One region of the Ornithinibacillus liuyingii genome, then DNA from elsewhere that is predicted to be linked to it. Evidence: a T-box and tRNA genes for the amino acid it is inferred to sense, from the RefSeq annotation. Region 1 holds a T-box; the other holds one or more tRNA genes.
What was found. A T-box is a leader RNA that pairs with one kind of tRNA and senses whether it is charged. The one in region 1 lies ahead of thrS (threonine--tRNA ligase), so its partner is inferred to be a tRNA-Thr.
Positions count from the first base shown of each region.

Region 2: it encodes a tRNA-Thr, which carries the amino acid that the T-box ahead of thrS (threonine--tRNA ligase) is inferred to sense. The anticodon was not compared.

Region 1 covers NZ_JBPWOS010000003.1:19,805-23,222, forward strand. Annotated here, with positions in the region: gene thrS (threonine--tRNA ligase) at 1-1,897, opposite strand, end outside; T-box leader at 1,954-2,183, opposite strand; T-box leader at 2,229-2,456, opposite strand; gene ACSKT4_RS04685 (HAD family hydrolase) at 2,648-3,310, opposite strand; gene ACSKT4_RS04690 (Crp/Fnr family transcriptional regulator) at 3,324-3,418, opposite strand, start outside.
Region 2 covers NZ_JBPWOS010000010.1:183,286-186,703, reverse strand. Annotated here, with positions in the region: gene ACSKT4_RS14810 (YwaF family protein) at 1-285, opposite strand, end outside; gene fabI (enoyl-ACP reductase FabI) at 380-1,156, opposite strand; tRNA gene ACSKT4_RS14800 (tRNA-Glu) at 1,396-1,470, shown strand; tRNA gene ACSKT4_RS14795 (tRNA-Val) at 1,474-1,549, shown strand; tRNA gene ACSKT4_RS14790 (tRNA-Thr) at 1,725-1,800, shown strand; tRNA gene ACSKT4_RS14785 (tRNA-Tyr) at 1,839-1,922, shown strand; tRNA gene ACSKT4_RS14780 (tRNA-Gln) at 1,933-2,004, shown strand; tRNA gene ACSKT4_RS14775 (tRNA-Lys) at 2,252-2,324, shown strand; gene ACSKT4_RS14770 (hydroxymethylglutaryl-CoA reductase, degradative) at 2,492-3,418, shown strand, end outside.

The sequences.
Region 1 (3,418 bases):
GTTGAATAACCTTATCTTTAAATTCATCTAATAGTTCACTCTTTGACTGCTGTTCTCCGTATTTTCTAATATTTATTGTATCTTCTTTCATTTCTTTATCCCCTATAACTACAATGTAAGGTATCTTTTGTATCTGTGCTTCTCTTATTTTATACCCAAGTTTTTCATTACGATTGTCAACTTTTACTCTCACACCCAATAGGTTAAGTTCCCTTTGAACTTTTAAACTGTAATCCATATGAACTTGTGAGACAGGTATTATCTGTACCTGTATCGGTGCCAACCATAACGGAAAAGCTCCTGCAAAATGCTCAATTAAAATTCCAAAGAAACGATCAATTGAACCAAAAATTGCACGATGTATGACAACTGGACGAACCTTTTCATTTCTTTCATTCACATAAGTAAGGTCAAATTTTTCAGGCATTTGAAAATCAAGCTGTATTGTTCCACATTGATGACTTCGTTTCAAAGCATCCTTTATATGGAAATCAATCTTTGGACCATAAAATGCCCCGTCCCCTTCATTTAATTGATAATCAATATTAAGATTATCAAGCACATTTCTTAATGCTGTTTCAGAAATCTCCCAAAGAGCATCATCACCTAGTGAATCTTCAGGACGAGTCGAAAGTTCAACCGAATATTCAAAACCAAAAGTTTGATAAACTTTGTCAATTAATCTAAATACCTGTGTAATTTCACTTTCAATTTGATCCTCTCTGACGAATATGTGAGCGTCGTCTTGGCAAAATGTACGAACTCTAAGCAGCCCATTTAATGCTCCGCTATATTCATGACGATGAACTTGACCAAACTCTGCCAATCTGATGGGTAAATCTCTATATGAGTAGAGGTTATTTTTAAATATGAGCATATGTCCCGGACAATTCATCGGTTTTAAAGCAAATTTTGTGTTATCTACGTCCGAAAAATACATATTTTCATGATAGTGATCCCAATGACCTGATTTCTCCCATAGTTTCTGATTCATCATGTAAGGTGTACGAACTTCATCGTAAAAAGCACTACTTTGTACTTCCCTAGAGAACTTTTCTAATTCATTCCTTACAATTTGTCCTTTGGACAAATAAAAAGGCATTCCCGGTGCTTCCTCTGAGAACATAAATAATTCTAGTTGTTTTCCTAACTTACGATGATCTCGCTTTTCTGCTTCAGCCAGAAAGCTCAAATGTTCATCCAGATCCTTTTTAGTTTTAAACGCAACTCCGTAGACTCGTTGCAAAACATCATTATTACTATCACCTCGCCAATAAGCACCTGAAACTCGTGTTAGTTTGATTGCTTTTATTAAACCTGTAGTGGGCAAATGCGGACCACGGCAAAGATCAATGAATTCTGCTTGTTTATATAAAGTAATTTTTTCATCTTTAGGAAGCCCTTTTAATATTTCAATTTTATATGGCTCATCGTTTTCTACAAATATACTTTCGGCTTCTTCGTAAGAAACCTCGATTCTTTGGATTTTGTAATTTTCACTAATGATTTTTTTCATCTCGTTTTCAATAGCATTTAATTCATCTAAATTCAAACTTTGCTCTAACTTCAAATCATAGTAAAACCCATCCTCAATAACAGGACCTATACCCAATCTTGCATTGCCATATAATCTTTTGACCGCTTGTGCTAAAACGTGTGCTGATGTATGACGTAATACATTTAACCCCTCTTCAGAATCAAGAGTTAAAATAGAAAGGCTTGCATCCTTTTTTAATTCATAACTCAAATCTACAAGTTGATCATTAACTTTCCCTACAACTGCTTTTTTTCTTAAACTTGAGCTAATTCCCTCGGCTACCTTCGCTACAGTAGTACCTACCGGAAATTCCTTTACCTGCCCATCTGGTAATTTAATTCTTATCATGTTTTCACTCATAGTCATTACACTCCTTTATGATTTGGTTAAATAAAAAAACACACTCATCCCTAATAAAAAGGGACGAATGTGTTGTGTTATCCGTGGTTCCACCCAAATTCCCATAAGTTAAATTATATTCTTATGGCTCTGGTGCTGTAACGTAGCATAAACGGTATTGGATACTTCGGTTCACCAATACAGCTCAAAGGTGGTAAATTACTTCCCTAAGTTAGGAAGATCGCAGCAATATTCTTCCCTCTCTGGAAACTGTAAAAGTAATTCATGTCCTTATCATCGCAATAATTTTATTTTTATGATTGTAAAATAAAAAAACGCACACATCCCTATAACAAGGGACGAGTGCGTTTTACTCGTGGTTCCACCCAATTTCCCATAAGTTATATAACAATAACGTATGGCTTTGGTGCTGTAACGTAGCATAGACGGTATTGGATACTTTGGTTCACCAATACAGCTCAAAGGTGGTAAATTACTTTCCTAAGTTAGGAAGATCACAGCATATTCTTCCCTCTCTGAAAACCGTAAAAGTAACTCATGTCCTTATCAGTGCCTAATATATTTCAAACTAATTAGATTTTTATATAATATTACAATGAATCTCTAAAAAAAGCAACAATCCAATTTAAACTCCTTTTCTTTATATATGTTTGTTACATTAACCTGCCCGCAATTTACTATAAATGATAAGCGATCCTTTGCTTCGTTTTGAAGAATCGCCCTCCGATTGTTGAAGAGTATTTTGAATAATTACATCCCAACTGATTTCAAATTTGTTAAATGGTATAAATCTTTTACTTCATGAGCGAAAAAGCTCGGTTCTTCTTTTAGCAATTGTTCCTTGGAATGACTACCCCAATTTACTGCTACTGTTTCACAGCCTGCAGCTTTCCCCATTTTTATATCGAAAATCGCATCGCCAACCATAGCGCATTCTGTAACTTTTAACGAATATCGCTCAACAATTTTTAAGATACCATCTGGATGTGGTTTGTAATGCTCTACTTGATCGGAACCGATCCAGTCTGTAAAAAAATGTTCTAACTGTAGCTTTTGTAAGTTTCTATATAATACATCTGTCTTTTTACTTGAAACAACAAATAGTAATAAGCCTTGCTTACGCAAAGTGCTTAATACTTCATCTATATGTGGGAAAGCGGTAATGGTTTGTTCCTCAAATGTTTTATAAGCTTGGCGAAAAAGTTGTAATAGCTTAGTAAATTGATCCTCGTTCAAAGTATGACTTGTCATTTCATGAAAAGATTGTTCAATCGGAATCCCCATATAATAATCGACCTCTTTTTTGGTCGGAATGGGCAATTCGCATTCTTTAAATGCCTTCTGTGTAGCCAAAAAACCACATTCCCCAGAATCGGCTAATGTACCATCAAAATCAAAAATAATTGCTTTCATAATTAATCAGCTCCTACTGCATTTCATATATATTTTGTTTCGCATATTTTAATAATTGTTTCGAGTCTATGATTTCGATAAATCCCGGTACCCGCTTGATAATACCGC
Region 2 (3,418 bases), on a different contig from region 1:
CATAGTAACGATTCCCGCTATGCTACATAGTTGAAAGGGAAGGAATTCACGCGGATTCCAACTGCCGTTTAATACCCCCCATGTTTGATAACTAAGTTCAGAGGAAACTAAGATGATCAATAACCCTATCCTAAAAAAATTGGATGTCCTTTTATTGGTAATCCATTTGTTGGAGCAAAATAGTAATAATACAGCTCCAAAAATAAATAAGAATACCATGAATAGGTGGTGGATACCCCATAAATGAAAAGATGATACTGCCTTACTAGTAAACCACTCTCCCATTCAAATCCCCCCTGTATATCCTTATCTAAATAGAAAACAACGCTTACTAAAGCATTTTTAGTAAGCGTCTATGATTGATTATTGATTAGTGAAATTAGCCACCAATTATGTGGTAACCTGAATCGACATGTAGTACCTCTCCGGTTACACCACGAGAAAGATCACTGATAAAGAATAGGGTAGCGTCTCCAACTTGATCCTGGTCAACATTACGGCGTAAAGGTGCTTTTTCTTCCACCATGCCTAGTTTCTCGTTAAACCCAGAAACCCCTTTTGCTGCTAAAGTCCGAATAGGTCCAGCAGATACTGCGTTTACGCGAATACCATGTTTTCCAACATCTTCGGCTAGGTATCTAACACTTGCTTCTAGAGAGGCTTTGGCAACTCCCATTACATTATAGTTAGGAATTACTTTTTCAGAACCTAAATATGTTTGCGTAACGATACTGCCACCTTCAGTCATTAGTTCTTTTGCTGCTTTTGTGACAGCAACTAAGGAAAATGCACTAATATCCTGTGCTAATAAAAATCCTTCTCTTGATGTATCGCTGAAATCACCTTTTAGTTCATCGCGGTTTGCAAATGCGACGGCATGGACAAGGCCGTGTATAACCCCAACCTTTTCTTTTATCTCATTAAAAGCGTTGCTTATACTTGCATCGTCCGCAACATCACAAGTAACGATGAGTTTAGCCTCGATATCATTTTGTTCTAATAACTTAGTTAGTTTTTTATACGATCTTTCTTGCCTGTTTGTAAATATAAGGTTTGCTCCAGCATTATGGAGTGATTTTGTAATACCCCATGCAATACTTCTTTCGTTGGCAACACCCATAACAACAATGTTTTTATCCTTTAATAGTTCAGTCATTTGGAACCTCCATTGTGATTAACTATTAGTACCTAACTATAATTTATCATTTTTTAAATGAAAAACCAATTTATTTCTTAATTTATTAATTTTATTAGGGGGATAATCCCTTGTGTATCAAGGGTTTTACGGGGCAGAAAATTTTTTTATAAAAAAATATCATTTTTCTCTTTACAAAGTGTGGAAATCTGTATATAATAAAATTCGTTGACTGCTAAGACAAGTTAAATAAATGAACTGGCCCGTTGGTCAAGCGGTTAAGACACCGCCCTTTCACGGCGGTAACACGGGTTCGAATCCCGTACGGGTCACCATGTGGAGGATTAGCTCAGCTGGGAGAGCACCTGCCTTACAAGCAGGGGGTCGCAGGTTCGAGCCCTGCATCCTCCACCATTTAAACCTAGATAGTTCTTCACCATGCCGGCCTAGCTCAATTGGTAGAGCAACGAGCAATACTTCTACCGAATCAGCTACGAGTAACCCCGAAGCATACACATCCATGAATATGCTGGGAGATACAGGGGTCATCAGGCAAACGTGACAAAATGAATAGGTGAGTTAATACCATGCCGGCCTAGCTCAATTGGTAGAGCAACTGACTTGTAATCAGTAGGTTGGGGGTTCAAGTCCTCTGGCCGGCACCATTTTTTTGTATAAAAACATATTAATATGTTAACTATATGGAGGGGTAGCGAAGTGGCTAAACGCGGCGGACTGTAAATCCGCTCCTTCGGGTTCGGCAGTTCGAATCTGCCCCCCTCCACCATTTAGATTATTGGGCTATAGCCAAGCGGTAAGGCAACGGGTTTTGGTCCCGTGATTCCCAGGTTCGAATCCTGGTAGCCCAGCTTTTTTTATTTTCTGGGACTTTTTTATTTATGGAACACAAAGAAGCCGCCGATTATATAAAAAGGCTCAAACTAACTTAGAACCAATTGATAATGTGGGCCATTAGCTCAGTCGGTAGAGCAACGAGCAATACTCCCACCGAATAAGCAACGAGTAACCCCGAAGCATACACATCTTGAATAAGCTAGAAGATGCAGGGGTCGACTTTAAAAAGGCTCAAACTAACTTAGAACCACTTGATAATGTGAGCCATTAGCTCAGTCGGTAGAGCATCTGACTTTTAATCAGAGGGTCGAAGGTTCGAATCCTTCATGGCTCATCATATAAATACGTGAAATCATGCAAGGTTGCGATTCTTTCGTAACCTTTTTTTTATTTGCATTTTATACTGTTTTTTAACATAATAGATAGAGTAATTCTTTATCTAAAATAAAGAATGAAACAAGTTCTTACTAAATAAATAGATACTATTAAAGGATGGTTGGTATGAGATCTTCTAGGATTCCTGGATTTTATAAAAGAACAGTTGAAGAACGAAGAGAGCTGTTGCAGGAGGCACTTGAGCTATCTGAAGATGACTTAAGCGTCTTAACATCACAGGAGGCATTACCAATCGATACTGCAGATAAAATGATTGAGAATGTTATAGGGACATTCCCACTTCCGTTAGGTTTAGGATTGAACTTCTTAATTAACGGGAAAGACTATATAATACCAATGGTTGTTGAGGAACCATCAATTGTCGCTTCTGCAAGTCACATTGCTAAAATTGTAAGAGATGCAGGTGGTTTTAAAACAGAAGCTTCAGATAGAGTCATGATTGGACAAATCCAAGTAGTTGGTTGTCCAGATTTCGATGCTGCAAAGAATGTATTGTTAGAAGCTAAAAATGAATTAATGGAGGCAGCTAATGCTGCTTATCCTAGCATTGTAGCTAGAGGTGGGGGAGCAAGGGATTTAGATGTACGTATTCTAAATGATTCGCCTGATTCCAGCTACGGAACAATGCTTGTATTACATTTATATATTGATACATGTGACGCAATGGGCGCGAATATTATTAACACTATGGTTGAATCGTTGGCTCCGACAGTCGAAGAGCTTACGGCAGGTAAAGTATACTTACGTATTTTATCTAATCTTGCTGATCGCTGTATCGCAAAAGCAACATGTGTTATCCCCCCTAAATTATTAGCTACAGGCGAATACTCTGGTGAAGAAGTGCGTGATGGTGTAGTGCATGCATTTGAATTCGCAGACTCTGACCCATATCGGGCAGTAACACATAATAAAGGGATTATGAATGGTATTGATCCAGTTGTCATTGCAACTGGTAATGATTGGCGTGCGGTTGAAGCGGGAGCTCATGCCTATGCATCACGTTTTGGAAGTTATCGTTCCATGACGAAATGG